Regions from separate parts of the Aminipila sp. genome, predicted to be linked through region 1. Evidence: riboswitches for the same ligand, from Rfam matches in the RefSeq annotation. Region 1 holds a riboswitch; each other region holds the start of a gene.

Region 1 (8,394 bases):
AGTGTAGAAAATCTGGTCATGGATGAAGAAAAATTCTTACAGTCAAAAATGTTTGAAGAAATAAAACAACACATAAAAAAGGAACTTTTTTATGCAAGGGCAAATTATGATAAATCCATTGAAATCTTTGAAGAGGCGGGAGCTGTGAAGTTTGCAGTAAAATGCAAGGAGGATTTTGTCTCAATAGACGAAGCAATAAATATTTTTCAGGCAGGAGATTTTGATCAGTTTGGTGAGACACTTAGTAAGATTTCATATGTAAGAATGGTAACGACTAAAGATGAAAAAGAGGCTTTTGATGAAGTAAAAGAGTTTGCAGGAATATACCGTGAGCGTTGTAAAGATGCACTTAAGGGAATAAAGCAAGACTATTTTATGCGGCCTTTAACGGAACAAATCGCGGACATGAATAAGGTTTATCCTCATGCTGAAACTTTGGCAATGTTAGTAAAGAAATTTAGTGAACATTACAAAGAACAAAAAGAAGAAAAGAAGCTAATAGACTTTAATGATATAGAGCATTATGCTTTAGAAATTCTGGAAAATGACCAGGCAGCGGCAGAATATCGAGATAAATTTAAGTATATTTTTGTAGATGAATACCAGGATAGTAATGTGATACAGGATACCCTGATTACAGCTATAAAGCGTGATAATAATGTGTTTATGGTTGGTGATGTAAAACAGAGTATTTACAAATTCAGGCTTGCAGAACCTGAGCTTTTTATGGAAAAGTATGAGAACTTTAAGAAAGAAGAAAATGAGCTAGATGCAAAAATTGATTTAAATTTTAATTTTAGAAGTAAAGGGAATGTGATAAAGGCTGTCAATGATTTGTTTTCCAAGCTTATGGCAGGATATGATGCGGAAGCAGCACTGTATAAGGGGATTTCCTATGAAGGAGAGTTTGACTACCTGGCTGAACTGCATTTAGTTGACCAGAAAATAACAGAAGATATGGAGGTTGACGAGGAAATAAGAGAACTGAAATCGGCAGAAATGGAAGCTTTTATAGCAGCCAGGCTGATAAAGGAGTCCTTGGGGAAAATCATATTTGATGTGAAGAAAAGTGTAGAAAGACCCATGACTAAACGGGATATAGTCATACTTATGAGAGGGCAGAAGAACTATGCTGATAAATTTCAACAGGTGCTTATGCAGATGGATATACCCTCACATATTAATGATAGTGATGGATATTTTGACACGTTGGAAATTCAAATCTTTCTGAACCTCCTGAGAATCATTGATAACAGGAGACAGGATATCCCACTAATTAGTGTACTTCATTCTAGTATTTTCGGATTTACAGTTGAGGAATTGGCTCAGATAAGGAGTAATAGCAAAAACACATCATATTTTGAAGCATTTAACCTATATGCAAATATAACTAATGAATCAAATAAAAATCACCAGCTTCTTAAAAAATGTGCTGATGCTTTAGCAAAACTGGCTGAGTGGAAACAAATGGCTGAATTTATGCCTTTGGATGAATTAATCTGGAAGTTGCTATGGGATACAGAATATTATACCTTTGTGGGAGCATTACCAAGTGGTATGCAAAGACAAGCGAATTTGAGAGCATTAATAGATAAAGCTGTACAGTTCCAGGCTTCACAGATGAAAGGGCTCTTTGGGTTTATTACATATGTAGATGCTATTAAAGAAAAAAAAGTTCCTATGGGGCAGGTAACTCTTGTGGGAGAGAATGATGATGTTGTAAGGATTATGACTATCCATAAAAGTAAAGGATTAGAATTTCCCATGGTTATTGTTGCAGGCATGGGCAAGCGCTTTAATAATGCCAATGCCAGAAAACCAGTAGACCTCCATAAAAACATTGGATTAGGACTTCGGTACGTAGATAGACAGCGACACTTTTATAAAAAGACTCTTGTTCAGATGGCAATTGATAATAAAAGAAAAAAGGAGGACCTGGAAGAGGAAGTAAGAATTCTTTATGTGGCATTTACCAGGGCACAGGATAAACTAATTCTTTTGGGAAGTGTAAAGGACTTGCAGAAATTCCGAGAGGCAAAGGAAAGCTTGGAGGAACCGGATGTATTTAGAGCATCTTGTTATCTTGATATGATTATGCCCGCAATCTCAGCCAGTGATATATCCGTGTATTACCATGATGCACAAGAAATATCATTTGAGAATGCCCAGACTAATGACGGAAAAGAACAGCTTAAAAAATTACTTAACCATATGGATACAAATGAAATGGGCATGGATGTGAATGGAGCGTCATACGCACAGATTTATGCTCAGATTGATAAACAGCTTTCTTTTACATATGGATATGAATATGCAAGACTTTTGAAGTCGAAATTCTCTGTGAGTAAGCTGAATAAAATAAGTGATTTACTTTCAGAAGAAGGCATGACTCCAGAAAATTATGAACGCCTTTATTATGAAAGCTCCTATGATGCGGCATTGGCTGTTCCTCAATTTGCACAAGGTCAAACATCAGGATTTACAGCAGCAGAGCGAGGCACTATTATACATAGCGTATTGGAGCATTGGGATTTTAAAGAAGGTTATGGCTTGTGCTCCCAAGAGGAAAAGATAGCATTGGAATCGGTTCGAGGCTTTATTACCGATCTTGAAAATAGACAGCTGCTTACTGGTGAAGAGGCAGTTGAGGCGAGAAAGCATGCGAAAATGATCATTAAATTTCAATGCTCAAAGTTAGGCAAAAGGCTTGCTCAGGCAGATGAGATATTTAAAGAAACACCATTTAATTTGGTGAAGAAAATTAAGGGTGAAGATATAATCGTGCAGGGTATCATTGACTGTTATTTCAGAGAAGGAGACAAATACATATTACTGGATTACAAAACCAATCGGGTTGACAACCCTACAGATCCACACGAAATAGCCTACATAAAAGAAACCTATAGAGAGCAGATTGAACTTTACCGTGAAGCTATTGAAGTGGTTAAAGGTGTGAAAGTTAGGGAAGCATATATCTATATGTTAAATGCACAGATTTTTATTGAAATATAAAAATACGTTTAGTTTAAACTCTTCGTGATAGAAGATTGAAAGGTGAGGTGAAATATGGCAGATAAGAGATTTGCAGTACTGATAGATTCAGATAATATTTCGGCCAAGTATGTTGAATGTATATTGGATGAAATGACCAAATATGGTGTTATTACTTATAGACGTATTTATGGAGACTGGACTAGCAAACAGACCAATAAGTGGAAGAAGGAACTTCTAGAAAATTCCATAACACCAATACAGCAGTTTAGTAACACAGCTTGGAAAAATTCTACGGATTCAGCACTCATTATAGATGCAATGGACATTTTGTATACGGGTAATGTTGATGGATTCTGCATCGTATCCAGTGATAGTGATTTTACTAGGTTAGCTAGTAGGCTAAGAGAGTCAGGCATGAATGTGATAGGAATGGGCGAAGAGAAAACACCACGTTCTTTTAGAGCTGCTTGCAATGTTTTTACCATATTAGAAGTGCTATTAAATCAAAATGAAGATGAGCTTATGGAAGAGGGGTTAGCTGCGAAGGCGGATAGTGAAGAGGTTAGCTTGGTTGATGCAGAAAAAGCTGGTGAAGTTCATTCGATTGAGAAAAATCATGGAGTTATAGAGGAACAACTTATTAAAAATTATATAAGTTCAATCATAACTGAAAATGAAAATCGTGGTAAAAATACAGTTCTGGCAGAGATTGGAAATCGGTTGGTAAAAAAGTATTCCGACTTCGATGTTCGTAATTACGGATACAGCTTTTTGTCTAAATTTATTGAGGAAATGGGCTGCTTTGAACTGCTTAAAGACGGTAAACTTGTCTCAGTTAGGATAAAAGATAATAGAATAAGCAAGGAAGAGTTAGATGAATTTATTATTAATTGTGTAAAAACAAATAAGAAAAATGGGATAGAGTTAGCAACATTGGGGCAAAAGGTGCATGGTAATTTTGATACCTTTGAGGTAAAGGATTATGGATACGCTACTTTTGCAAAATTTATTCAAAGTATAAGTCAACTAGAAATCAAAATAAATAGAGCAAAGAAAAAAATTGTCTGCATGTCTAAATTTATTTAGCTTTGAAGTGAGAATATGCTTTAATGAATGAGGGGATTAGAATTGAATACGAGTAGAACAGAAAAATCATATATAACAATTATGAATTTTTCAGGCATTTACAAATATGAGCAGTTTTATAAAGACGAAAATGTCATATGGCTGGATTTTTCCAAGCTACAGGGGAAAAACTGCTTTTGTGATAGTATGGCAGAAAAAACTATAAAAGATACGATAAAGAATATGTCACCACAAGGACTGCATTTTATTGATTCAGGAAATTATCATTATGCGACCAAATTTTGGATAGATAAAATAAGAGAGAAATTTAGCCTTGTTGTTTTTGATTATCATACAGATATGCAGAAACCAGTCTTTAAAAGCATTTTAAGTTGTGGCTCATGGGTGGTACAGTGCTTGGAGAATAATTCATTTATTGATAAAATTGTTTTGATGGGAATTGGTAAAGAACAAAAATTGGCTTTAGATGAAAAATATAAAGATAAGCTTATCTGCATTGATAGTGAGCAGATTAAGAAGAATGATTTTTCTCAAATCCAGAAATTAAGTGAACAGTATCCAGTTTACATATCTATTGATAAGGACGTGCTAAGCAGAAGAGTTATTGAGACAAACTGGAGTCAGGGCAATATGAAACTCACTGAACTAAAAAATATTCTTCATGGAATCATTCCTAAGCGAAAAATAATAGGAATAGATCTTTGCGGAGAATGTGCAAATGAGACGGGAAAGCTTAGCGCAGTAAAAAATAATGATGAAGTAAATGCAAATTTACTGAGGTTTTTAAAAGATGAAAGAAAGATAAAGTAAAGGAAATAATATAATATGACCATAGAATTAGCAGAAATTAATAAATATAGGTTGGAACTAGAAGCTTTAGCGTCCAAGGCCGCTGAATGTGGGGAACTTGAGTACCATATTGAATTAACAGAACATAAGAATTTAATGAGTGTTTATAAAATAAAATCAATAACTGGGAAAGAAGTATATGAAAGCTTATCGGATGAAGACCTTTGTGATTATATTAGAAGCCGTGCCAAAGATTTAGACCATGTGCCCACACAGAAAGAAGTATATTGGATTTATCATATGTACATTAAACACCGGTTTGGGAATTGGCCGAAAGCATTAAAAGCAGCGGTTATGTCAACAAAAGCTGGAAGTGGTGGACATAGCTTTAAAATTATAGAGGAAAGAGAACAGCAATGTCAGGAGTTTCTCAATCAAATAAGGGAAAAAGCTGATGAACTTCATAGACCGCCACATTTGGTAGAAATGAGAGATTGCGTTGAGGGTTTGAAATATAAGTTTGATACTTGGAACCAGGTACTTGAGGCTGCAGGTATAAACCAAGAGTGGAAAAATAAGCATATGCTTTTTATTGTAAATGATTTTACTGAAGAAGAAAAACTTTTATTGGAGAAGATTAAATCCAAGGCACAAAAACTGGGCCGATCTCCACTCAGAAAGGAAATTGAAAATGAAGTTAAAGAAAAACTTAAAATCAAGTGCAAAACATGGAGAAATACCTTACACCAAATTGGTATGGAGCCTATAGAAAAGCCAAAGTCATTTAGTGAAACATATTTGGATGATAGAAAAAATAAAGGAAAACATCATACGGAGATTTTAAGTAATGGCTTATATAAAGTGATGAATTTAAGCAAAAATGAAAAACAATATTTAATTCAGCTGAGAGAAATTGTTACTGAACTAGGACGTGCTCCCATTAAAGAAGAATTGCCAGAGGATGTCTACGACGGATTAATGAAGGCTTGTGGAAGCTATAGAAATGTGCTTTTTCAAGTGGGAGTGGAATCGTTAGATAAAACCAATACACAGAAAATCAGACGAAGGATAAAAAATAAAGTAAATTTATAACTTGAAATTTTGTTAAAACAGACTATTTATTTTAACCAGTCTGTTTTTTTATGACGAATATTGTTGAAACTACCAATATTTAGTGATATTATTATTGGGTAAAATTTAATATTTAAATACATATAGGTGAAGAAATTTTTAAAAGGGAAGCAGGTGAAAATCCTGCACAGCTACCTCTACTGTAAGTGAGGACGAAGAATAATGTCACTGGGAAACTGGGAAGACGTTCGGAGAAAGAGTCACAAGTCAGGAAACCTGCCATATGTAAGTATACGTTATTGGGTATGAAGGAGCGTGTATGTGGAATATAAGGTCTTTTTTGCATGCCAATTAAAGATCTTTTTTTTGACCCAATAATCAAATAAATAAAAGTATAAGAATATAGGAGAAATGATAATGGGTTTTGGATTAAGTAATATACTGCATTTAATAGGCCAAATTCTTTTAAAGCCATGTATGTGTGTATTATTATTATTAATGATTGTTACAGTATGGCAGTTTGGAGATTTTGCAGTAGAATTTTTTACAGAAAGAAGAAAACGAAAGAAATTAGATGCAACTGGATTGCTGAAAAAAATACATGAAGAAAATGATTTGCAAAAAACAATTGAAGGAAGCGGGCTGCCAGCCAGGCAGAAGGCAGCCTTAAATGTTCTTCTAGAATCCAGTGATATGCCGAAAACATCACTAACCGCATTAGCGCAAAGGCTGCTTGCAACGGAAGAGGAGAAGTACGATAAAGCAGTAGGAATTACCGATTTAGTGGCAAAGCTGGGACCTATGTTTGGACTTTTAGGTACATTAATTCCTTTAGGACCGGGAATCATCGCTTTGGGACATGGTGATACTGAGACTTTGTCTAAATCGCTGGCAATAGCTTTTGATACTACAATTTCAGGGGTTATTTCGGCAGCAATCTGCTGTGTCATTTCCAATATACGTAAAAAGTGGTATGAAGATTATCTGATTACTTTTGAATTAGTAATGGAAAGCATGTTGGAGGAGGTTGATGCAAATGCTAAGAAATAATAACTCTTTGAGTATGAGAAGGCATTATAAAAACAAAGAAGACATAAACCCCATGGAAAGTCTGGGTAACCTAGTAGATGTAATGCTTGTATTTTCTTGTGGCTTGATGATTGCAATCATTATGTTCTGGAATGTGGACTTAAGTAAAATCATGGATGTTGTTACAGAAGATCAGCTGGTTGAGGTGAATGATTTGGAAGATGCCATAAAAGATGGCTCCTTGTCAGAAGACTACGATTCAAAAGGATTTGTATATGAAGATGAAAAAACCGGAAAAATGTACATAGTGAAAAAGGAATAGGGGTTGACAAATGTTACCTAAAAGTGTTACCATTAGTTTGTAAATTGAATAAACCATTTATGTTCTACAGACTAAAGTCTAATTGATACAAGACGACGATTAGTTTAGTAGCTAAGAGGGAAGCAGGTTAGAGTCCTGCGCGGTCCCGCCGCTGTAAGCGAGGAGTTGTTCCTATTTGCCACTGAGTTTATACTTGGGAAGGCAGGAAACAATGATGATACGTAAGCCAGAAGACCTGCATAAGTTGTTCGAGTAGCCGACGGGTAATCGGTGATGCTTATAAACCTTAGGGTTTTAAGAATGATAAATATTACAGAAAAACGGACTGTAGCAGCTTTGCTACAGTTTTTTTGTTTATTTATATTAAGATGCCTTTTCATTCCTGAGGGTATAACAGTTTTGCATGTGAGCAAACCTGTTATAACCCTCATCCTTTTTTATAGATTTTTATCGTTTATGACCTAGCCTAATTTAAGAAAGAAATTGCAGGAAGGTCAGATGCTCTAAAATCATAAATATATAATTATAGCTAAATATAAGGAGGAACACCATGAATGTTAATTGGTTCAAAAATCAGGACAATGTAGTTTATGCAAATACTCAGGAATTTGTAGATAATTTTTCTAAAGAAACGGGTATTTCTAATTTGTCAGAGAAAATCGATGAATTTAAAAAGTCTCCAACTGGGGAAGGAATCACTGTTATAGGAAGAAAAAGAACAAGCATAAAGCTTTTAATCCCTAATTTGACATTTAACGAAAAAATAGAAATGGGAGAAAATGTGTGGGTATATATGGGAGAAAATTATGAAAGCTATTGTTTGTATTAACTAAAACTGTAATAAATAAAATACAGAAGCCTCTTAGTTGAGTATAACAGAAATTAGTTTCCAGTACTCATTAAGAGACTTTTTTAATTTGAAAGGATTTCGATACAATATGATTCAACTAATAAACATGCCTCTTGTAGACAATGTTCTAGATGAGTATGAAAATAGTGAAGAACTAAGAAAAGTGTGCAATAAATATGGCTGCCATGGAATTGAAGCCATATGGGGCGGTGAAAAATGTAGCTTTAATATAGAAAAAACACTTATAAAAGGA
Region 2 (8,394 bases), on a different contig from region 1:
GTTATATTTTTCATCCATATCCAGTTCATTTGGAAGTAAAAGCGCCCATTTAATATCGTCTTTTGTATCATTTTCTCCCTTTATCTTTTCAAAAGTTAAACCTTTCGCAACCTCCTCCATATATTCTTTTTTATTCTTCATGTGAGCTGGAACTTTTACATCAACCGTATGATTCTGCGTTTGATTTCCAACAGTTAATTTAAATACAGCCTGTCCGGTTACTTCAGTATTACCATATGTGATTTTGCCGTCAGCATCAACAGCACTGTTGGAAGAGCTTTCAAGAGTTACTTTAATCTCCGGGTTGTCTATAATGGCTACGGCTTTTGTAATCAGAATTGTATCCAGTTCATTTGAATTAATCAGATACATCTTGCTTTCCAGATCAAGTCCATCATATTCAACTGGAGCAAGTGCCTCAGTTGTCAGCTTTGCTTTTGCTTCGTTCAGACTTTTCTCAGCTTCATCATTTGTCAGTGCAGAAACGTTTACAGTAAAGTCTTTGCTTTCGCTCACACTACCACAGGATATAACTGCCCTTAGCTTAACCGTGTGATTCTGTGAATCTCTGATAATTTGTCCCTTATTTGTTATAACGGAAGAAGTATCTGACTCCCATTTAATCAGGGTTTTTCCACTTGCTCCCTGAGAAGCTAACCCTAGAATTTCTGAAGAGGTTGTCCCATCCGTATTTAGACCATCTATCGCCAGAACATTCTTATCCTGTTCCACCAACTCACGCATCTCTGCTTCCGTCATTGCACCAGACACCGTGACTTTACACCATGCAGGTTGCATATCTTTGCCATCACAAGTGTGGTCAGACATGATAAAGAAAGTTCCATTTTCTATAAATTTAAGAGTAAAGCTGCCGTCAACATCGCTTTTTACCATAGCCACAATATTATCACCAGACAACTTGCCATCTTTGTCCATCACACCTACCTGTACATCATCAGCAGGGGTTGCTTTTGTTTCTTTATATCCCTTTGCCTTCATTAAATTCAAAGTCAGAGAACCGTCCGTTGTAATTATATCAGAAACGAAGTTGCCATCCTTGTAAAAATTAGCTACAGGATCTCCATTATTATCTTTGTAACAAAAGACATGTACCACATCATTGTCTTTTAGTTTCGCTGAATTAGCATAGTCTGCACTATATACACCATTGATGTAATGACCAAAAAAGGTATTTGTTACATCATGTTGAAAAAGCTTGGTCAAAACCCCATCCATATAGTTTTGAGCTGAATCGGATGTAAATGCATCCCCATACTTTTGCTTATGAGCCATAACTGCCGCATCTAAAACGGTAGGGTTCGTTGATGGACTTCCTATACCAAACTTGGCTGCATAACCTGCCTCTACTTTCATTGGAACTGGCTGCACCTCAAAATTTCCATCATAAGAAAAAGCAAAATTGATATCCGCACTGGTACCGTAAGGATCTGGTTCCCCGCCTGTACCTTTTACCGTATAAGTAGCACTTACCTCATTTTTATAAAAATCCTTGAAAGCTTTGTAGGCTTCTTGATCTTCTGAAGCGGCATTTTTTGCAGCTCCATATTTTGCCCAATATTTCCCAAGCTCTGAGTGTGTAAGCCATGCAGTTATGGTTATCTGCTTGTCTTCTGGTACCTTCCCAATCAGCTGAAGCATTTCATTGGAAATCGTATTTTCCTGACTGGATTTAAAGGTACGATATCCTCCGCTGTACACCATCATTGGATCGTACCCCGGGTATTCATCGGCAATCAGACCAATTGCAGAAGTACTAATATTGTTACTGAATACTGGCTTGCCATCCTTTAATGTAACATTACGGAATGGAGCAAGATTTTCGGTTATATTATCTGCCGTATTCTTCGTACCATTCAATAGGGCTGTGGCATAATCGTCTTTTGCCTTACCCATCAGTTCTGTTGCATCCGCAATGGCTTTGTCCAGTTCCTTCTGCTCCCATGGGGCAATCTGGAAAGTAAGTTTTTTACTGGCGCTGATACTTTTGTCACTGACTTTAGTCATACTTACTGTTACGTTGACCGTTGCTGGGCTTTGGCCTGGCAGCGGGCGGTATACATTGATTCTAGGATATCCTGAATCAGCATATTTTGAATCGGAAATGGTAGCAGTAAAATCATAATTTCGCCGTGTACTGCTCTCAGAGTTAGGATCTGTAATCTTTGAATCAAACTCCAGTCCCGATTCGGCATCAAACCAGTCTCTAGAATGCTTTAGTATCATCACATCACTACTGACCGGACCTATGATTTTTTTGCCTGTAGAAACCAGAGTCAGGCACCCTTCAGTATAATGTTTATCCAGCATTGCCTGCATTTTTCCCTGTTCAGATAGAGATTTACCATCCCCCTTCACTTTCAGTATAATGGTTTTTGTGCCAGTGATGCCTAGTGCTTTTGTACTCTCAGCAGAAACCGTAAGAACAACTTCCCTATCCTCTGCCTGATGCTTGACTGTTGCCACAATCGGATTGTCACTACCAAGCTCTCCTTTGGCAATTTGTACTACACCGGTATCACTGCTGCTCCACGTGAGATTTGCAAGCAAATTGTTTTTTGTATCACGTTTACGCACGGGTAAGCTTAATGAATCCGTAACAGCTTGTTGATCTGAATTATTCTGCTTTATACTTTCCCAATCAATTGTATACAGCACCGCTTTATTCAGCCAATCTTTCACTTGACCTTCATCCCAATCCAGTCGTGCTTTTACTGTAATCTCTTTACTGACATTCCCTTTAGAGAGAGTCAGCTTAATGTCATTAATAAAAACGAAGGCTGTACTGTAACCCAGTGTTGACGGGTCCTGATAAAAATATGTAAGTTCTCCATTTGCCCCTATACTTCCCACATCCGCTCTTGCAGGTGTACCCGGATTTATTAGTTTTACATTAACCCCTGTAATGTTCTTCTTTTCCAAAGTACTATTTATAAAAGTAATAAAATTTGTATCTGTACCATTCTTTGGAATCATGTTATTAGATAAAATCTGAATAGCTTTATCTACAGTTTCTTTATCCTGGCTGTCACTTCCGGCTGCTACTGTAAAAACAAAATCTTTTATTTTCTCTATTCCATTCTTAGATACGGTAGCCGTCAGAGTAACTTTTGTATCTGCATCAGGAGGATTAATAACACCATCATGGGAAATAATTGCTTCATTTCCTGACTTCCATGAAATGGCTGTACCATTGATTCCAGTGGATGGAAGGGTGAGATTAATCTTTACTGGATTTGAAGTATCCATAGTCAAAGCGTCCACTGCTGCTGCCACTGCATCCTCGTCACTCATGGCTGGCTGCTGCCACTGATGAACAGGATATTCTCCTTCAACCGCTATGAACTTAGATTCCTGTGGAGAATTTGCCCCATTAATCAACATAACAAAGTCTGCCGTTTTCATGTCTGCAGCAGTCTTAACTTCATTAGTACCTGAAATTGAAGCTGTACCTCCAAAGCCTTTTTCTGCTGAACCCTCCAACCAGTAGCAATCACTAACTTTAGTAGAGATACCATCTGGATATCCAGCCAGTGCACCCACATTACTGCTTCCTTTAACACTTCCAACATTGTAACTATTATGCAAGCTGGAAGGATAGATTTTAGCTATGTAACCTAAAAGTCCTCCCACATGAGAACCTGAAGCACTAATATTTCCACTATTATAACAGTAACTGACATCAGCAAATTTAGCGTTTCCAATGATACCACCTGCCATCATTTTTCCTGACACAGATCCTACATTGAGAGAGCCTAATATCTTAACCTTGTTATTGGCATTACCCTCTGTGCCGCCTACAAGCCCGCCTACAGTTGTTCCGTCCTTTGCACTCACAGCAGCATAATTGGCACAATTCACAATCTGACTGCCACCATTGGCACATCCAACAACTCCTCCGCTGTATGTAGCTCTGTCAGCATTGGTGGTAATTTTCCCTTTTACTGTGAGATTTTTTACAATACCTCCAGAACCCAGGTTTCCAAAAAAGCCAAGGTATTTTCCTTCATAATTGATATAGATGCCGCTAACAGTGTGACCCTTCCCATCAAAGGCTCCAGTATAGGGCTTTTGACTATCAACGCCTGTACCAATTGGTGTCCAAGGGCGGCTTTCCCCACCCATATTAATATCAGCACCCAGAACGGCACATAGTTTCAGATTTTTATTGGCCTCCTCTGCAAACCATGCCAGCTCATCGGCAGTCTTTATGACATAAGGGTTTTCATTACTCCCGTCACCTGCTGAAGGTTCACTAGTGTTACCAGAGCTGCCCGTTGTGACTTCATCTGCATACACATTTATGTTACCGGCTTCTGGTATACAAAAACCTGTAAAAATTATGGCAATGGTTAATATAATCACTAGCGCTTTTTTTACTTTATTCATTTCAAAAAACATTGCTTCCTCTTCTCCTTCTATTATTCTTATCTATATCATCGCATAATGCGTTATATTTTTTAGATTAGATAAAACCCGTATTCTCCCGAAAAAGTAAAGCACCAGCCACACAACTATATTTTGAGCACAAAAAAACTGTAGTAAAAAAATACTACAGTCCGTTTTTGCTGCAAATAAAAAAACCATGTATCACATCTAAATATGTACATATTAAATCAGTATAGCCGATTTCCCGCGGAATACTACTTTATTCATTTTATGCAGGTCTTCTGGCTCACGTATCATCACTTTTCTAACCTTCCCAAGATTCTCTCAGTGGTATTTTAGAAAAATTCCTCGTTTACAGCGGCGGGACCGCGCAGGTCTCTCACCTGCTTCCCTCTTAGCCATCCTAATTTATAAGTTAAACAAATTAAAACAGAACATAAAATGATTTATTAAATTATTTTCCAATTTATATCTACTTATAGGTTACCATTAAATAGGGTTAGTGTCAACAGCGTAGCGACTGCTTATGACTGCAAATATACAAGTAGTTTCAGTACCCCATTTTTACAAATCCATTTGATATTATCTTTCCTTCTTTGATACATATCGGAATCCTCTATGGCTCATACCATCTGGTTGGTTTATCATACCTTCATCATCCTTCATTAATAAGTTTGATATAGGTGATTTTGAACGGTTATGGCAACTTGCTTTAATACCTTGTGGAAATGTAAAAACATTTAACGGATCATATTTTCTTTTTATTTGTGTTAATTCATTTACATGATTCCCATAGTATTCTTCTAAATAATTTGGAAGCTTTCCATAAGGAAAGTTCACGTATGAGCCTGTAGTGACTGCTTCAAGATATGGAAATTGATTACTGATCCACTTCCTGTTTTTACTTGCATATTTACGTTCTTCCCATATAGACTCCAGCCAAATGATAAAATGTGCCTTGCGATAGAAAAAAGCTGTATCATCTCTTCCGACCTCTGCAACTCTACCCCCAAGTGCATACATTGAAATACCAGCAAATACAGACCCTTGAGGGCGCGCTTTGATTAATCCTACAATTTCTGATATTTCATTACAATTAAAGTATCTTAGAACAAAACGGCTTACGGATTGAAATTTTTCTGAGGAAGGATATACACTACCAATAATGGTAACCGCTTCCAGAAAAGTAACATACTCAATATTGTATTCTGCCCCTTCAAGTGCAAGGAAATCAGCCATCATTCGCTTTGCATCTTTCGGTTCACCATAGAATATCCCTCTTACCAGCATAGCCAAGCCATCACTGACAGAGTTATAGATTCTGGAAATCAACGTAATTCTATTATCGGCAGTTCTAAGCCATTTCTGCCAAATATGAAGAAATTCTTCTTGCTCTTCTGAAGTGACATTTTGATAATCTATTTCGATAAGGGTAACTTTATTAACTCGTGGAGGAAGTTTGAAGGTCATCGATACAATGACACCAAAGTTTCCGCCACCTGCCCCACGGCAAGCCCAAAAAAGATCGGAATTATTTATGCGGTCTGCTTCAATAATTGCCCCTTCATAATTTACCATTTCTATTTTCTCCAAGCTATCACAACCCAGCCCAAGATAGCGGCAGGAAAGTCCCCAGCCTCCACCCAGAGAATATCCGCTTACTCCAACGGATGGGCAGGTGCCACCTGGAAAAGGATATTTCTTTGAGGATACATATCCATATACCTGCTTGTTGGTTACCCCACTCTCAACATATAACTTTTTTTTACATTCATCAATCCTCATATGGTTCATTTCGCTTATATCAATAACTAAAGTACAATCTCCATTTGAATATCCTTCGTAATTATGACCTCCACTACGTATGCGAATCCGTACACAATGTTTCCTCGACCAAATCACTGCATTTGATACATCCCGTTTATTCTTACAATATACTATAATTAAGGGATATTGCTGTATTGCTCTGTTAAAGCCTTGTCTGGCTTCACTATATATAGGCTCAAATGGCGTAACAATGCATCCTGTCAAACCATATAAAAAGTCATTCATAAATATGCCTCCAAATTTTTAAATAATAAAATAAGCACAGTCATTCAGCTTATTCTATTATATGAAGCCACATTGTCCGCTGTTAAATTTCAGCGCCACCTAAATTCTGCATACGGACACAATTATTTTGACCCAGCTCTATCTTTTAATAATTCTTTTTACAGCTTGTACTACTACCAGAGGAACAAATGCTAGTATTCCAATAATTGCCATTTGATTCCCTGTCAAATCTGCCACTTCGAATAATTTATGCAACGGCTCTAGTACCAGTACAGCTGATAACAGGAGTGTACCAGCAAAGAAAGCCATGAAACTAAACTTATTCATAAAGAATGTTTTAAGGCTTAGCGGTGCATCAGTGCGGCAGTTGAAACCATGCACTAAGCGGGCTAAACTTAGAGTTGCAAAAGCCATGGTCATCCCAGTTTCATGTCCAGCTGCTTCGGTGCCAATATGATAGGCTGTCATGGTCACTATGGCTATCACAATACCTTGTAGTAAAACTTCAATTGCAAATCTTCGGTCCATTATAGGTTTTGATACATCACGCGGCTTGTCTTTCATCAATTCACCGTGTGCAGGTTCAACACCAATTGCTATAGCCGGAAGACTATCCGTTAATAAATTTATAAATAATAGATGTACCGGTGCAAATGGTGCCGGTAACCCCGATAAAGAAGCATACAGAACAGCAATAATACCCGCTGTATTACCAGATAGAAGAAATTTCACAGCATTTTTTATATTACCGTAAATACTTCTGCCATTGTTGATTGCCTTTACAATCGTTGCAAACCGGTCATCAGTTAATACCATACTTGCCGCATCCTTGGACACTTCCGTTCCGGTAATTCCCATAGCCACACCTACATCGGCTTTTTTCAAAGCTGGCGCATCATTTACCCCATCCCCGGTCATGGCAACAACATTACCTAATGCCTGCCATGCAGAAACAATTCTTATTTTATGTTCTGGAGAAACACGGGCATATACTGCAACATGAGGTACCAGTGCTTCTAACTCTTCATCACTTAAATCCTCTATATCTGCCCCTTCAATGACCTGATCATCTTTTGAAAGAATACCAATTTGACGAGCAATTGCTGCTGCCGTAATTTTATGGTCACCTGTAATCATGACTGGTTTGATGCCCGCCTGAATACAATCTGCAACAGCCTGTGCCGAGTCTTCACGGGGTGGATCCATCATTGAAATAATACCAAGCAAAATTAAGTTATACTCGTCTTGCATTTCAAGATTTTCACCATTCATTTCTTTCCAAGCAAATGCAAGAACTCTCAATCCTGAATTGGATAATTCAAAATTAACTTTTTCATATGCTTGAATATCTTCCTCCTGAATCGGACGAACTCCTTCCGCCGTTTCAATATGTGTTGCTCTTCGCAAAATAACATCCAAAGCCCCTTTAGTAAAGGCAACTGGTATGTCATCCAATTCGTGATGTGTGGTCATTAACTTGCGGTCACTGTCAAAAGGCAGCTCAGAAATCCTTGGGAATTGACTTCTTACAATCAATTCATCCCTGTCATATTTTTCAGCAAAATCAAGAAGTGCGATTTCTGTGGGATCTCCAATACTCTTATCTTCCGATGTAACTGCATCACTACACAGTAGCCCAGCCAAAATCAGTTTATCTGTCAACGGATCTTCAATATTTGCCTCGCTTGCATTCACCAGTGTGTGATCTAAATAAATTTGTTGTACTGTCATCTTGTTTTGTGTCAATGTTCCTGTTTTATCTGAACAAATAACAGAAATACTACCCAAACTTTCAACAGAATGCAGTTTGCGTATAATCGCATTTTCCGAAGCAAGTTTTCTGGTTCCTAACGCAAGAACAATTGTCACAATAGAACTCAGTGCTTCAGGTATAGCTGCAACAGCCAAAGAAATCGCAAACATCAATGCATCCAT
Region 3 (8,394 bases), on a different contig from region 1:
TTGCACTAATGCTTCCTATATTATAATTATTACTGATGTTTGGACAATTGCTTAACTCTCCTACTACTCCTCCTGCATATTTAACTGCCTCTATCATTCCTATGTTTTTGCACTGCAATATTTCTGTTTGTTGAGCATAGGCAACAATTCCTCCCGCCCTAAAATTTGAAGCAGAAATATTTCCTTCGTTACTGCAATCCTTTATACTGCTATTTTGTAACTCACCACCAAAGCCACCTATTTTTGTTTTTCCATTTATCTCCTTAAGGTTTCGGCAAGATTTAATTTGTACAGCTTGCCCTTGACCAATTACTCCACCTATATATTGACCGTTTGTTACTTCTATTTCCCCATTATTCTGACAATCTGTAATGAAAATAATTTTATCTTCAGAAGCTTCTGCTATACCAATCACTCCACCAACATATTGACCGTTTATTTCTATTTCTCCATTGTTCTGACAGTTGGTAATGGAAACATTTTTCCCTTGCAAAGTTTGCCCTCTGCCTAAAATACCGCCAACCCACCAGCCTTTAATTTTTACCTTTCCATTATTTTGACAACCTGTAAGAGTAACATCCTTAGCTTGACCTAAAATTCCTCCTGAAGGGTAATTTTGAAAGTTTTCATTTGACCATCCTCCATCAATCTTTCCGGCATTTTTGCAATTTAAAAAGCTTCCTTCTTCAGCAGAACCAGCAATCCCCCCTGTTCCTCCCTTATGAATTAAATTTTTCTTTGCCTCTGAGGCAGAGGTAATGTTACCGTCATTACTGCAATCCGTAAAATTACTCTTTTCTACATAACCTACAAGACCTCCAGTATGAGTTTCATTTTTTTGAGCATCTGTAATTGAATTTAAAGTCATGATACTTACTGCATTACTGCAATTTGAAAATTTGCTCTCTTCTGCACAGCCTGCAAGGCCTCCTGCATATAAGTTTTTTTCTGATGTATTTCCCTCTATACTACCTTTTTCAGTCTTTACATTTTGAATAGTTGCCTTTTTGATATATCCAAAAAGCCCGATATATTCCAAGCTTGAAGTTTCGATTTTTAAGTTAGTTATTTTCTTGTCGCCCCCATCAAACACTCCGCCAAAAGGGTTTGCCGCCGTGCCTATAGGTATCCATTCTTCATTTTGCAAATTAATTTCTTTGGTCACGCTTATGCTTTTTCCTTCAAAGCTAGTTCCACTGTTGACCAATTCCCCCAATTTTTTTAATCCCTCTGTATCTTCAATAAAATATTCTTTTGATTTTGAGTTTGCATCATAATTCTTTATATTGACCGGTCCGCCTAATACCTCCTCAAGAACTTCCATAATTGGCTCAACAACTTTATCCTCAAGCAGTTCATTCAAGGTATCCTTTGATTCGGTTGGTTCAGTCTCAGTATTTATACTGCTGTCTGTTGTATTTTTATCTTCCCCAACAGCACTCCCTGTTGTTACTGTTGTATCAATACTGCTACTTGTTGTGTCTGTATTTTCTTTTAAACCCTCCTCAGCAGTAGATTCTTCTTTTTTCTCACTGTCAACTTTGCTCTCATTATTTTTGGTAATACTCCCATCCTTAGTGTCTGTTTCGGAGTTTGTACCTTCATTTATACCTTCTTTTTCACTTTTACTTTCATTAATCTCTATAGAAGGATTCGTCTCTTTTTCTTCATTTAATTGAATTTTTTCCGTCTCACCTGCCTGCACTGTGATATCGCTTTCTGCATAGCTCCATACTGCCGGCATCACTTGTCCCAAAAGCAAAGCCATACACAGCACTAAACTCAAAAGAAAGTTTCTCTTTCTATGCTTCATTGTTTTTACCATCCTCTACTTAAAATAAGGATGTGTCCGTCACCTTAGGCGGGGGGGCACATCCTTCTCTGATTTTGTACAGTTGCTCAGATTATCCTATCTATCAATCCTTATTGTACAACATAGAAATGATCATAATCATTTCCAAAAGTCAGCACACCTCCGCTGGAAGCCATACCCTGCAATGCATAGGTATCTCCCGGTGTCTGCCATACTTTTGTTCCATTGCTTCCATTGAAACAATAGCCTGCTCCAGTCCCAGAATTTGTATTAAAATACAGGTAATCTACTCCACCGTTTGTATATACCAATACAGAACTTTGTACTGGTCCTGGTGTTGCTACGGTAGAAACTTCATGGTTTCCTGTTTTGGCTACCTTCTGAACACCTCCAGCACTAAATCCACTGTAGTATCCTACATAGATATTATCTCCTACTACCGTTGGGGTAGAAGTAGAAGTTCCTGCTAGCTGAGCTTTCCAGTCTAAGGTTGGTGTTCCTGCTCCAGGAGTAAAGCTCCATAAATAACCACCCTGGCTGGTAAAGTAAAGATGTCCGTCTACCAAAGAAATGGTGCTGCGCACATTCCCTGATTCTACTCCACCTATAGTGGATAAATTAATAACGCTTCCTTCTGAATTATTATCAAAATTATTACCTACTGGACGAGCATATAGATAGCCTTTATCTCCACCAAAGTAAACATACGATCCATCTACAACAGCACCAGCCCAATAAAAACCACCGTTACCTGGATTAAATTCTTTTAACTCTTCATTATCCATGTCATACTGATAATATGTTCCTGCATTTCCTGACCATGTTCCAAAATACAGATAAGCCCCATTCTTTACTATAGGAGTATTGATCTGTGCATTGTTTGGCACGGCTAAAGACCATTCTGTAGTAGGTTCTCCGTCAATATTTGTTACTTTTGTAATAGAACTGTTCTGTTCATACAACTGGCAATATTCAATCTCCACTGTATTGCTGTCATTTCCTGAAATTTCATAGGTAAATTCCAGCGTATTATTTATCCCAGTATTTACAGCGGATTCTGCCGTAGATTGGAAATTATCATTCAGATAGTAATGTCCATCGATTAGGCTAGAAGCGTTTAATGTCTTACTTCCTACTATAGTACCGTTAAGCTTAGCAGTAATAATCATATTTACATTGCTTCCGTTGATTTTTACTCCAGTGGCAGAACGATGAGTCTCACCACTAGTTAAATTAGTATTTGTCTGAGTCAAAGTAACAGTTTGGTTACCTGAAACAACAACCTTACCATTTTCCAAATTTGTTCCTGCAGAAGATACAGACCAATCTGTGATTGCTCCTCCAGTCAATGTCAGCTCATCGTTATTTGCTTTCTGATTAAATCCGGATGCCCCCACATAGATGCATCGGTTTTCAGTATCCAGGTAAGGAGAAGATAGTTGGAATCCTGAACTTTGGGTAATCTGCTTTTCCCATACTACCTGTGGAGTAGATGCCGTACAGTCAATTTTAGCTAGTCTGCCGCCCCCCTTATCATTTGCAACTTTATATCCGTCATAAAGTATATAAGCAAAGGTATTTCCATTTCTGGTTTCCATAACAGCTGCTGAATCCACACCATCCCAACCGGATCCATTTTTCGGCAGATCAATACGTGTGACATTTGGACTTCCGTTGGTTGGTGCTGCATTGATAATCCCGTTGTGAATATCATTTCCCTGATAGGTTGGCCAGTCTGCAGCATAGGCAGTCAGCCCCATGCTCATGACCATAGCTATAATCATAAGCACCGCTAATGGTTTTCTTAACTTTAATTTCATCATTTCTTTTGGTCCTCCTTTAATTTAAGATGATAAGATAAATATCCATACAGCAAAATTGCCGTACTTCTTTTTTTTATGACAATCACCCCCTTTGCTTTATATAAACAAAATTTGCTTTCTAATTAAACACAAAAAAAGACCGTGGCGAAATATGCCACAGTCCGTTTTCACTGTTTTTCTTTAATGTATTCTAAAAAATGTTTTTAAAAATACTATCCCCTGGTCATTTACCTCGTAACCGGTTTTGAATCTCATCCATGCAGGTCTTCTGACTTACGTATCTACATTCTTGTCCTCCTTCCCAAAAGTTTTATTTGCTTCCAGTGGTCGTTTTTCATCTTGCAAATGAATGGTCAAGAACTCCTCGTTTACAGCGGCGGGTCCGTGCCGGACTTTCACCGGCTTCCCTCTTAGCTGTCGGCTTCCGCCGGCAGACATAGATTTTTATTTAATTTTTACTTTATTGCTTTTGTCGAATTTTGTATTATAATGTCGAAACTTCATAAATATATACAAATTGGAAATATTTATGTTATTTTCAACTATCATATCACTTTAATTCTCATATTTCAACATTTTTCTTAAAATAAAAAAATATACAATTAGTCTAAAATTTTACTACAATTTAATGTACAATATAGATGTATGGATGGGGGTGATTTCTATGAAGGATATAGAGAATAAAATTAAAGATGCATATAAAGAATCTAAACATATTTATGACGATGTTTTGACTGCAAATAGTTTCTGGTCAAAAGCCTATAATAAATTGGCTTGGGGTATGAAAGATGAGGATTACGTACCAACACTGCTTTCTTTTATTCCAAATGACTTCAATGGTAAAATGCTTGATGTACCAGTAGGAACAGCAGTATTTACTTCAAGTAAATATAAAACGATTAAAAACGCTGATATTACTGCATTAGACTATTCTACCGATATGCTCTCGCAGGCAGAAAAACGTTTCAAAGACTTGAAAATCAACAATATTAAATGTGTACAAGGGGATGTGTCCAATCTGCCTTTTGAAACAGGTAGTTTTGATTTGGTTCTTTCCATGAATGGATTTCATGCATTTCCTAACAAGGAAACTGCATTTAAAGAAACTGCAAGAGTTCTTAAAAAAGACGGTATATTTTGTGGTTGTTTTTACATTAGCGGAGAACGTAAAACAACAGATTTTATAGTAACTAAAGTCCTAATGCCCAAAGGATGGTTTACACCACCATTTTATACTAAAGATGAAGTACCCAAAATACTTGATAAATTATACACAAAAATGGAGATTTATATTATGAAATCTATCGTGTATTTTAGATGTATCAAATAAAGGTATACAATAAAAGGAGGAAACGATTTCCTCCTTTTAATATTGATTAACACTGTATTCGATTTATAAATACAAGTGCAATCCTATCTTAAATTAAATTTATCTACCAGACTCTTCAACATCTGTGCCTGTGCATTTAATTCTTCACTGGTTGCCGCACTTTCCTCCGCTGTTGCAGAATTAGTTTGAACTACAAATGAGATTTGATCAACACCCTGGGTTACCTGGCTTATTGCATCAGCCTGTTCAACAGATGCCGCAGTTATTTTCTGTAATTGCTCTGTTACGCCACTAGACTTTTCCACAATTACTTCTAGTGATTTAGCTGTAGCATCCGCAATTCCCGTACCATATTTAACTGCGGAAACAGCACTTTCAATTAAAGTTGTTGTATTCTTAGCTGCCTCTGCCGACTTTTGTGCTAAATTACGTACTTCATCTGCAACAACAGCAAATCCTTTTCCAGCTTGTCCGGCACGAGCAGCTTCTACGGCTGCATTTAGTGCCAATATATTTGTTTGGAAAGCAATATCTTCTATGGTATTTATAATTTTACCGATTTCCCCAGAGGTTTCTGATATTTCAGTCATAGCCTGGGTCATCTTCAGCATGTGCTGATTACCATTTTGAACTTCCTCGCTTGTTTCATTTGAAAGCTGATTTGCAACTTTTGAAATGTCTGCATTAGTAGTTACCTTATCAGAAATCTCCATTATAGTTGCTGACAACTCCTCAATGCTGCTTGCTTGCTCCATAGTTCCCTGTGAAAGAGCCTGTGCTCCAGATGACATTTGATCTGCACCTACAGAAACTTGTTCTGCCGCCTGATTAATCTGTTCTAAAGTCTCATTTAAATCATCTGACACCTTTTCTAATGACTGCTGTAGTTCTGCAAAATCCCCAGGGTATGTTATCATTGCTTTCATAGTCAAATCACCATTTGCAATTCCTGTAAGCTGTCTGGCTAAATCTACAATTATATCATTTAAATCCTTAACGATTTTTCCCGTTGCTTCTGCCAGTATACCTGTTTCATCCTTAGTTGTTATCTCAGGTACCTCTGTTTTAAGGTCTCCCTCAGCCAATTGTTTTAATCGATCTACGCAAATTTTAATTGGATTTGAAATCTTATTTGCTACCTTAATAGCAATAATTGCGGCTATTACCATAGACACCACCAATAAAATGCCAGTAGCTATTAGGGATCGCATCGTTGCTGACATAAAGTCTTTTAGTGGAGCTGAAATGCCTATGGTCCATCCTTCCCTGCTTTCTACTGGCTCATAAGCAAGAATTCTTTTATCTCCATTAATTTTATATGTATCAAAACCACCTTTTCCTGATTTCATCTTCGCATGTAAATCCGCCTGTTCTTTAAGGCTGGAATCCGTCTTTGCCATTTTTTCTATGTTTTCATTATTTTTAATGGTATCTAAATCAACGTCAGCTATTGTATCACCTTCTGCATCTATCATATATGCCTCTGAATGTTTACTAATATTAATTGATGCCATTATATCATTCAAGAATGTTTCTTTTGGAATAAAATAAACAACCCCTACTACTTTGGTCCCTGGGATTCCAGATTCCCAAAGGGGTGCCGCTATAACTATAGTAAGCTCTCCAGTTGTTTTACTTATAAGCGGTGTGGAAATAAATGCTTTACCATCCATACCCATTTGAAAGTATTCTCTATCACTATAATCTTTGCCATCAAAGATACTTTTTCCAGTTGCATCTAAAATATTTCCTCTTTGAAATCCATAAGTTTTAGCCTTTTGATCTATTAAATTTTCCTTGTCCGTAATTGGGGTTTCTGAATTTGCAAGCCTGGCAACACTTCCTGCCTCAATAGCTATATTCTGATACGAAACCAATTCTTTTGAAACACGATCTGATGCCAGTTTAGAGGATTCTAGCATAACCTGTTCCAGTAAACTAACTGTACTATTATAATTCAATAAAATAGAAGTTCCTCCTACTATAACCAGAGAAACTGAAACTAATAGTATAATTGCTGTAAGTATTTTCGATTTGATAGTATTCATGTCGGCTACCTCCACCATGCTAAAAACTAATTAATATTAGTCTACAATACCATAATGTGGGGATTCCTACAACATTTTTCGACATTATATTCTATATTATTTTAATATTTGATAAATAGGTTTTACTTATACAAAAATCTAGCTGCGCTCCTCCTATAAAAAAAACGGTATAGCCATATAGCTATACCGTAGTTCTTATATTTCCTAATTACCCATTAATTCTAGGCTGTGCGCTCTTCTTATCCTCTTTAATCAACTCTGAAAAAGAAGTTGCAAGACCAGCTATTCCCTGAATGTCTGAAGGAATAATAATTTTCGTTGCTTTTCCGTCTGCTGCTGCTACAAAAGCTTCTAAGCTCTTTATAGCAAGAACTTCCTTAGTTGGAGCGGAGTCAACAATCATTTTGATACCATCCGCTGTAGCCTTCTGCACCATAAGAATTGATTCTGATTCAGCTTCAGCTGCACGGATAACTGACTGCTTCTGAGCTTCTGCTTCAAGAATTACCGCTTCTTTATGACCTTCCGCAATAAGGATAGCTGAGTTCTTTTCACCCTCTGCACGAATAATAGCTTCTCTTCTTTCTCTTTCTGCTCTCATCTGCTTTTCCATGGCAACCTGAATATCTCTTGGAGGGGTAATGTTCTTTACCTCTACACGGTTAATTTTGATTCCCCATGCATCTGTAGCTTCATCAAGTACCACTCTTATTTTCCCATTTATATGTTCACGACTGGTAAGCGTACCATCCAGTTCAAGTTCACCAATAATATTTCTAAGTGTAGTAGCCGTTAAATTTTCAATTGCAGCCATTGGATTTTCAACACCATAAGCATAAAGTTTTGAATCTGTTATTTGAAAATATATAACGGTATCAATCTCCATAGTTACATTATCTTTTGTGATAACTGGCTGAGGTGGGAAATCAATAACGTGTTCCTTTAAGGACACTTTTCTTGAAATCTTATCAATAAGAGGTATTTTAAAATGAAGACCTACCTGCCAAGTAGCATTGTATGCACCCAATCTTTCCACAACATAGGCTTTAGCCTGAGGTACAACTCGAATATTAGTAACCAGTAAAAGAATAATAATTATTAATAATAATAATCCTCCAATATAACCAAACATAATTTTTTCCTCCCAAATTTAACCCTTTTATTTTTCAGCATTCTGCTCTGTTGCCGGTATGACTACAAGCTTTACGCCTTCAATGCTGCGAACTATTACCTTTAAATCCTTGTCCATTAGCAGTTCTCGATTTTCAGCAATAGCAGTCCATTCTTTACCTTCAATTTTCACTTGTCCTGTAGAAAATGGTTCAATAGTTTTTGTAACAAACCCAATTTCTCCAATTAAAGCATCCGAATTTGTCTTTT
Region 4 (8,394 bases), 140 kb from region 1:
GAAGGAGATGTGCGGCTAAAAAAAATAGTCACACATCCCATCATAACTAAAATAACAAATGATATGACAAAAGAGCGGGCAGCAACGCATATTAGCAATGTCCCAACTGCAAAAGCACTCTTTAGAAAAGGGCTTTTATTCCTTATGGCTGACGAATAGGCCAGCTTATCAATCAAAATCATTCTTACCTCCAGCTTCAACCTCTTTTGCGTCGGTAGAAGCAAAATATGTACCTGCTATCATTATTGTTAATGCAATAATAAATAGTTTTGTGGGTATTTCTCTAAATATTATAAGTGAAAGGATAACACCTATAAAAGGAGCAACCGCATAATACATACTTGTCTTAGCAGCACCAAGCTCCCTCTGTGCATATACATAGAAATAAATGCTCAATCCATATGCTACAAAACCCAATAGTAACGTTTCCAATACATAAATTAGATCTACATTTGTTTCTTTAAGTATTAATGCGATTATAAGGGCTCCAGTACCTGACCCTATGCCTTTTATAATAACAACCTGTAATGGATTTTTAAAAGATAATTTTCTTGTACAATTATTTTCAAATCCCCAACAGACGCAGGCAAATATAACATACATTGATCCCCAAGAGAATGAAAAGCTGTCCTTTTCTTCTGCTACTAAAAGCATGCTAGCCACTGTCATAAGGGAAATAGACAGCCACAATCTCTTGGAAATTATTTCTTTGAAAATAAACATCGCAATTATGGACGTTGCGACAATTTCAAAATTATTTAAAAGCGATACATTTGCTGCTGTAGTTCGAGACAATCCCACCATTAAAAATATGGGGGCAGATATATCTAAAACTACCATAGCTATTATATATGGCAAATCATTTTTGTTTAAATTTTTTTCTATGTTTTCTTTGCTAATCACTCTTTGAATAAGCCATACTATACTCAATCCTATTCCGGCTCCCAGATATAAAAGTGAAGCCATCATAGTTGGCTGCACATGATCCAGAAGCAATTTAGAAATAGGAGAACTAATTGCGTACGTAGATGCTGCAAGGATTGCAAAAAATATAGATTTACTATTATCTCCATATTTAAACATATCTATTTTTCTAGCCAATTTATTTTTTATCTGATTTCTGATATTTTTTTCTTGCCACTAAGTATCCTAATCCAAAGAAAAATATCCCTGAACCAGTTGCTGCCTGCAGACAGAAAAGCAAGGATTCAGTTTCACCTCCAGGTGGTTCCAATATTGGTGATGCCCAAGCTACATATCCAGGATCTATTGTTGAAATAGCGTCTTCAGCAGCCCCATCAGCCCCACCAAATTCAGAATCATGTATGGTTGCAAGTGGTATAATTGCTATAAGTGCACATGCGATTAAGCATAAAATTATAATCTTAGTGTTTTTTGTTAAATGCATTTTGTTACCTCCTAACATACTGCCTTAAGAGTCCCATAGTATCCCAACGACTCCAACTCAGGCTGTGCAAAGCTTTCAAGCCCCTTCATTACAACTACGGCTATAAGTCCCTCTATAACTGAAAGAGGAATCTGAGTAATTGCAAATATGCCTAGAAACTCAACTAAGGAAGCTGTGAATCCTCCCACCTGTGATGGATGAGCTAACGCCAACTGTACGGCAGTCACACAATATGTAAATAAATCTCCAAGACAAGCTGCTAAAAATACGCCAAACGATTTAGGTGCTTTCATTTTATTGCAAATCGTATAAACTGCAAAGGAAACAAATGGTCCTGCTATAGCCATTGAAAAAGTATTTGCTCCAAGTGTAGTAAGCCCGCCATGAGCAAGTAAAATAGCCTGGAAAAGTAATACGATTAGTCCGATTATACACATAGCCGATGGTCCAAATAAAATGGCGCCTAGTCCTGTTCCTGTAGGATGTGAACTGCTCCCTGTTACGGATGGAATCTTTAAAGCTGATAATACAAACGCATATGCTGCTACCATAACTAATATCAGCAGCAATTTTCTATCGTGTGCAATGGTTTTCTTTATGGATATAAAACCTGCCACCACAAATGGTACACATATTACACCCCATATAATACAATAATTTAATGGAAGATATCCCTCCATGATGTGCATTGCACTGGAAAGAGTAGGTACCGCTAATACTATAGCAACTACCATGCTCAAAACAAACAATGCTCGTTCTGTTCTTGTTTTTTTCATTATAATTATTCCTCCTAAATAAAAAATCGCCATTCTGAACATACAGAATAGCGTAATACGGGAGCCGACAATAAGCCCCACTTATTACACTTATTCATCGTCCGTAAAAAAAGTGTAACTTCTGTTATGATCGCATGACCAAACAGAATCCGATACTTTAGGCAGGTCTTCTGGCTTTGGTTTCAACGTTATACTTTCCCTTCCCATTTTCACAGTGGCTAATAAAGTATAACTCATCCATTACAGCGGCGTGACCGCGTGGGCATTTAACCCAACTTCCCTATTCTCCCGGCAGGAATTTCCGGGCACCTATAGTATTTCAATTGTCGAAATATATTGTAACACTAAAATAGGGGGTCATACAACCCCCTAAATGCATTCTATCAACTTATTGCATCAATTTCACAACAAATTGCACTTTTTTATATCCCAAAGAATTTTGCCGCATCCTCCAGTGTCTTTTTAATGTCTGATTCTGTGTGGGCATTTGATATAAACATTGCCTCAAACTGAGCAGGAGCAAAGTAATTCCCACTATTCATCATGTGTTGAAAATATTTTGCATACTGTTTTAAATCGGATTTTTTTGCAGATTCATAATCTGTAACAGGCCCGCTTGTAAAGAACAAAGTTCCAATAGAACCTATATAATTTATCGTACAATTCGCCTTTGCCGTTTCAATAATCTCTGCAAGGCCTCCGTATAACATTTCTCCCAAAGCATTTATATGTTCATAAACGCCAGGATTTTCATTCAAATAGGTAAGCTGTGCTATACCTGCAGCCATGGCTACTGGATTTCCACTCAGAGTACCTGCCTGATAAACTTTTCCTACTGGTGCTACACACTCCATGATTTCGCGCTTACCGCCATAAGCGCCTACAGGCATTCCTCCGCCAATTATTTTTCCGAAAGTAGCCATATCCGGAGTTACTCCAAAAAGTTGCTGTGCACCACCAGGTGCTAATCTAAAACCGGTTATAACTTCGTCAAAAATAAGTACCGTTTTGTTTGCATCACAAATATCACGAAGCTGTTTTAAAAAGCCATCTTTCGGAAGCACAACACCCATATTAGCTGCAACTGGCTCAATGATAACAGCTGCAACATCTCCCTTATATTCTTCAAAAAGTTTTTCTACACTATCCAAATCATTATACTTTGCAGTCAGCGTGTCTTTAGCACAATTAGCTGTAACACCTGCGCTGTCTGGTGAGCCACCCTCTGCAATCAGTGCTGAACCCGCTTTAACTAAAAGGCCGTCACTGTGCCCATGATAGCATCCTTCAAACTTTATAATCTTACTTCTTCCTGTATATCCTCTTGCTGTACGAAGAGCAGACATGGTAGCCTCCGTTCCTGAGTTTACCATTCTTACCATCTCAAAACACGGAACCATTTCACAGGCAAGCTTTGCCATGGTTATTTCTCTTTCAGTAGCCGCACCAAAGCTTAAGCCATTTATAATCGTTTCCTGTACTGTCTTTAGAACCCTAGGGTTGTTATTTCCAAGAATCATTGGCCCCCATGAGCCAATATAATCTGTATATTTATTTCCATCCACATCATAAATGAATTGTGCATCCGCTTTTTCTATAAATCTTGGAGTTGTACCCACTGCCTGAAATGCTCTTGCAGGACTGTTTACTCCTCCGGGTATATATTTTTTTGCCTCTTCAAATAAAGCTTCTGATGTATCTGTCTTGCTATTCATAATAAATATTTCCTCCATAAATTTTAAAGTGCACTAATGGATGGCTTATCCAATTCTTCCGCTTCGAATCATCTCTGCAATTTCCTTCGCAAAATAAGTAATAAGCATGTCAGCCCCTGCCCTGAAAATGCTGGTAGTAGTTTCTGCAATGGTAGCAGCTTCATCTACCATTCCAGCCATACCTGCTGCCTTTATCATGGCATATTCCCCACTTACACTGTAAGCTGCTACCGGAACATCTACATGATCTCTGACCTCTCTGATAATATCCAGATAAGACAATGCTGGTTTAACCATGACAATATCAGCACCCTCTTCAAGATCCAAAAATACTTCTTTCAGTGCTTCTCTTCTATTGTGGTAATCCATCTGATATGTCTTTCTGTTGCCTTTAAAGTTATCCGAACCCGCAGCTTCTCTAAATGGTCCATAAAAAGCAGATGCATATTTAGCAGCGTAAGACATAATTGGTGTGTCTTCATAACCAGCTTCATCTAATGCTTCTCGAATTGCTAGAACTCTGCCATCCATCATATCAGAAGGCGCAATCATGTTAGCCCCTGCTTTAACCTGCGATACTGCCGTTCTAGCCAAAAGCGGCAAGGTTTTGTCGTTGTCAACTGTATCGCCTTTAATTATACCACAATGTCCGTGAGAAGTGTATTCACACATACATACATCTCCTATGTAATACAAATCAGGAAAATCTTTTTTAGCTGCCCTTAAGGCTTCCTGAATAATACCATGCTCATCATAAGCTCCACTACCACATTCATCTTTATGTGCCGGTGCCCCAAAAAGCATAATACTCTTAACTCCTGCCCTTGATACAGCCTCTAGTTCTTCTCCCATTGTATCAATACTGTATCTTTTCTGTCCTGGCATAGTAGCAATTTCTGTTCTAATGTTCTTTCCTTCTTCTACAAAAATGGGGTAAATTAAGGAATCTCTAGATATCCTTGTTTCCCTTGTCATATTTCTAACTCTTTCATCTAACCTAAGCCTTCTTGGTCTTGTTAACATATCCATAAATGCACTCCTTTTCCTAGAAAAAACGACCTATCTCTACGATAAAGGCCGCTCTTTCCAATTTGCTGTTATATTTATCAAAATTTAGATTGTTTTCTTCGCCGCATCGATAACGTGCATCATAAGCAGGCTGGTTGTAACTCTGCCAACCCCTCCAGGCACCGGAGTTATTGCTTTCACAATATTTTGCGCTGCATCAAAATCCACATCACCACAAAGTTTTCCTTCATCAGTCATATTTATACCAACGTCAATAACTACTTGGCCTTCATTTAAATATTCAGGGCCTATTGTCTTTGCCTGTCCCGCTGATACGATTAATACATCTGCACTCTTACAAATGTCTTTCATATCCTCGGTTTTTGTGTGACAAATAATCGGTGTTCCATTCTTACCTAGTACCATCATAGCAGCTGGTCTTCCTACTACTAAACTTCTTCCTACTACTGCAACCTTTTTACCTGTTATATCAATACCATAATGGTCTAAAATTTCTATACAAGCTCTTGGTGTACATGGCGGATACCCTAAATCTGTTCCCGTATACACGCCAGCCATAGACTGGTCTGTGATACCGTCAACATCTTTAGATGCAAGTAACGCTTTTCTAATGGTATTATCATCAATATGATCTGGTAATGGTCTAAATAATATCACACCATGAACGGTTAAATCAAGATTAATTGCAGCTATTACATTTAATAGCTGTTCCTGAGTAATGTTTTCCTTAAAAAGGTATTTCTTTACATCTACGCCGATAGACTCAGCGCACTTTATAGCACCCTTCTCATAAGAAATATCTTCTACTTTTGCACCTACTCTGATGATTCCAAGTGTAGGTGTTACGCCCTTTTCTTTAAGAAGTGAAACTTCTGCTCTAAGTTTTTCATTTACAGCGTCAACAACCTCTTTGCCTTTTAAAATCTGTGCCATAAACTACTCTACTCCTTTACTAGTTTAGCGAGTACATCGCTATAAATTTCATCTGCCATTTTCTCATATTGGGTTAATAAGGTCTTTGCTTCAATATTAATTTTATCCGCATATTCCTTTTCTTTCATTGCCTTCGTATTTATAAAAACATTCAAACTGGCTCCTTGTAAAGCCGCCTTGCAGAAAACTACTCCTACGCCAGCGTCACTAACAGCTAAAGCACTGCCCTTTTCTGCGTATTCCCTATGAAGTTCTATTGCTTCACAGCATTTCTTCATTATTTCTAATGGCACAGAACAAGCTTCTTTTAAAGCGTGTTCCATAACCTTGTCTTTTTCTGCTATCTCATCTTCAGTATTTTTTGGCATCCCATAAGCCTTTGATAAAGGTTCAAAGACTTCCGCATCTCTACCTACAAGTTCAAGCAGTTCTCTCTGAAGATTTTCTGTTTTATCCTTAAGCAAATACATCTGCTCCTCTACATCTGCGTATTTTTTCTTTCCCACAGTCAGAGAAGCTACCATATTTCCCAGTGCAGCACCAATGGCGCCTACTAATGCAGACGCCCCACCACCACCGGGAATTGGTGCTTTGCTGGCAAGAACTGTTACAAAATCTTCACATGATCCTTTAACAAAATTCATACCATTTATTCCTTCCTAGAACAATCCGGATATCTTTCCAGTATTGTCTACATCAATCTTTTCTGCTGCTGGTACCTTAGGCAGTCCAGGCATTGTCATAATATCTCCGGTTAAAGCTACTATGAAACCTGCTCCAGCTGAAACTTTTAAGTTTCTAACAGTTAGTATAAATCCTTTTGGTGCTCCCAAAAGTTTAGCATCATCAGAGAAGCTATACTGTGTCTTCGCTACACAAATAGGAATGTTTCCAAATCCAAGTTCCTCTAACTGTGCCATCTGCTTCTTTGCATTCGCAGTAAATGCCACGCCATCTGCATGATAAATCTTAGTTGCAATCGCATTTAGTTTCTCTTCAATACTCATATCCAGTGAATAGCTATATGAAAAATCATTTGGCTGTTCACATAGTTTTACAACTTCTTCTGCAAGTGCCTTTCCACCTTCACCGCCCTTAGCCCAAACTTCACTAAGTGCAACATTTACACCCAATTCCCTGCACTTCTTCTCAACCAGGGCAAGTTCTGCTGCTGTATCAGTTGGGAAAGCATTGATAGCAACTACTGCTGGTAGTTTAAATACTTTAGTAATATTTTCAACATGCTGTAACAAATTAGGAAGTCCTTTTTCTAAAGCATCCAGATTTTCATTATTTAAATCTGCTTTAGCAACACCTCCGTGATGTTTTAAGGCACGAACTGTAGCTACGATAACTACTGCTGAAGGTTGAATATTAGCCGTTCTGCACTTAATGTCAATGAATTTTTCTGCACCAAGATCCGCACCGAAACCAGCTTCAGTAACAACATAATCCGCTAACTTAAGTCCCATTCTTGTAGCCATAATGGAATTGCATCCATGGGCAATGTTCGCAAATGGTCCCCCATGTATAAACGCAGGGTTGTGTTCAAGTGTCTGAACAAGGTTAGGCTTTAATGCATCTTTCAGCAATGCGGCAATTGCACCTTGTGCTTTTAATTCTCCTGCTGTAACAGGCTTATCATCATAAGTATATCCAACAATAATTTTCTTAACTCTTTCCTTTAGATCTTCAATATCCTTAGACATACATAGAATAGCCATAATTTCACTTGCTACAGTAATGTCAAAGCCGTCTTCCCTAGGTGAACCATTTGGTTTACCACCTAGACCATCTATTACAAATCTTAGTTGACGATCATTCATGTCAACGCATCGCTTCCAAGTGATTTTTCTAGGATCAATATTAAGGGCATTTCCCTGCTGAATATGATTATCAAGTAATGCTGCTAAAAGGTTATTTGCAGCCCCAATGGCATGCATATCCCCTGTAAAGTGAAGGTTTATGTCTTCCATAGGAACAACCTGTGCATATCCGCCGCCAGCAGCTCCTCCCTTTACTCCAAATACAGGTCCTAATGAAGGTTCTCTTAAAGCTACAATAACATTCTTATTAATTTTTTTAAGACCATCGGCCAAACCAACTGTTGTAGTAGTTTTTCCTTCTCCTGCAGGAGTTGGAGAGATCGCTGTTACTAAAATTAGTTTTCCATCAGGTGCATCTGCTTTATCACTTAAAATGTTGTAGTCAACTTTTGCTTTATGGTTTCCGTAAAGTTCCAGATACTTTTCATCCACCCCAGCAATTTTAGCAATTTCACCTATATGAAGTGCTTTTGTTTCTTGTGCAATCTGAATGTCGCTCTTAAATTCCATACTACGTCCTAACCTTTCTAATAATCCATCCCATCACTGTAATTAATTACTTATTTATGAATATCCGATGCATTTAGAATATCCACGATGTCTTTATATTTATTTAAAGAATAAATGTGTAAACCATTTATCCCTGCATCCATATATTTAGAAATTTGTTTTGCAGTATACTCTTTCCCTGCTTTTTTGAAGTCTTC

Evidence for each region. Region 1 has a riboswitch for cobalamin ahead of RTW14_RS10925 (MotA/TolQ/ExbB proton channel family protein). Riboswitches for the same ligand answer to the same signal wherever they lie in the genome.
Region 2: another riboswitch for cobalamin. It lies ahead of RTW14_RS09340 (immunoglobulin-like domain-containing protein); the one in region 1 lies ahead of RTW14_RS10925 (MotA/TolQ/ExbB proton channel family protein).
Region 3: another riboswitch for cobalamin. It lies ahead of RTW14_RS07305 (hypothetical protein); the one in region 1 lies ahead of RTW14_RS10925 (MotA/TolQ/ExbB proton channel family protein).
Region 4: another riboswitch for cobalamin. It lies ahead of RTW14_RS11520 (energy-coupling factor ABC transporter permease); the one in region 1 lies ahead of RTW14_RS10925 (MotA/TolQ/ExbB proton channel family protein).

The regions. Positions count from the first base shown of each region.
Region 1 covers NZ_DAMBYD010000007.1:64,701-73,094, reverse strand. The annotation lists gene addA (helicase-exonuclease AddAB subunit AddA) at 1-3,012, shown strand, start outside; gene RTW14_RS10940 (NYN domain-containing protein) at 3,067-4,080, shown strand; gene RTW14_RS10935 (arginase family protein) at 4,123-4,890, shown strand; gene RTW14_RS10930 (homing endonuclease associated repeat-containing protein) at 4,906-5,961, shown strand; cobalamin riboswitch at 6,068-6,238, shown strand; gene RTW14_RS10925 (MotA/TolQ/ExbB proton channel family protein) at 6,358-6,990, shown strand; gene RTW14_RS10920 (DUF2149 domain-containing protein) at 6,977-7,291, shown strand; cobalamin riboswitch at 7,349-7,548, shown strand; gene RTW14_RS10915 (hypothetical protein) at 7,842-8,120, shown strand; gene RTW14_RS10910 (TIM barrel protein) at 8,230-8,394, shown strand, end outside.
Region 2 covers NZ_DAMBYD010000006.1:31,845-40,238, forward strand. The annotation lists gene RTW14_RS09340 (immunoglobulin-like domain-containing protein) at 1-4,419, opposite strand, end outside; cobalamin riboswitch at 4,662-4,862, opposite strand; gene RTW14_RS09345 (FAD-binding oxidoreductase) at 4,990-6,459, opposite strand; gene RTW14_RS09350 (cation-translocating P-type ATPase) at 6,598-8,394, opposite strand, start outside.
Region 3 covers NZ_DAMBYD010000004.1:266,597-274,990, reverse strand. The annotation lists gene RTW14_RS07310 (InlB B-repeat-containing protein) at 1-1,813, opposite strand, end outside; gene RTW14_RS07305 (hypothetical protein) at 1,924-3,636, opposite strand; cobalamin riboswitch at 3,878-4,091, opposite strand; gene RTW14_RS07300 (class I SAM-dependent methyltransferase) at 4,301-4,966, shown strand; gene RTW14_RS07295 (methyl-accepting chemotaxis protein) at 5,050-7,014, opposite strand; gene RTW14_RS07290 (SPFH domain-containing protein) at 7,223-8,146, opposite strand; gene RTW14_RS07285 (NfeD family protein) at 8,174-8,394, opposite strand, start outside.
Region 4 covers NZ_DAMBYD010000007.1:200,954-209,347, forward strand. The annotation lists gene cbiQ (cobalt ECF transporter T component CbiQ) at 1-182, opposite strand, end outside; gene RTW14_RS11510 (DMT family transporter) at 169-1,083, opposite strand; gene RTW14_RS11515 (energy-coupling factor ABC transporter substrate-binding protein) at 1,103-1,408, opposite strand; gene RTW14_RS11520 (energy-coupling factor ABC transporter permease) at 1,420-2,184, opposite strand; cobalamin riboswitch at 2,328-2,512, opposite strand; gene hemL (glutamate-1-semialdehyde 2,1-aminomutase) at 2,607-3,899, opposite strand; gene hemB (porphobilinogen synthase) at 3,945-4,922, opposite strand; gene RTW14_RS11535 (bifunctional 5,10-methylenetetrahydrofolate dehydrogenase/5,10-methenyltetrahydrofolate cyclohydrolase) at 5,013-5,861, opposite strand; gene RTW14_RS11540 (cyclodeaminase/cyclohydrolase family protein) at 5,870-6,505, opposite strand; gene RTW14_RS11545 (formate--tetrahydrofolate ligase) at 6,521-8,197, opposite strand; gene RTW14_RS11550 (methylenetetrahydrofolate reductase) at 8,248-8,394, opposite strand, start outside.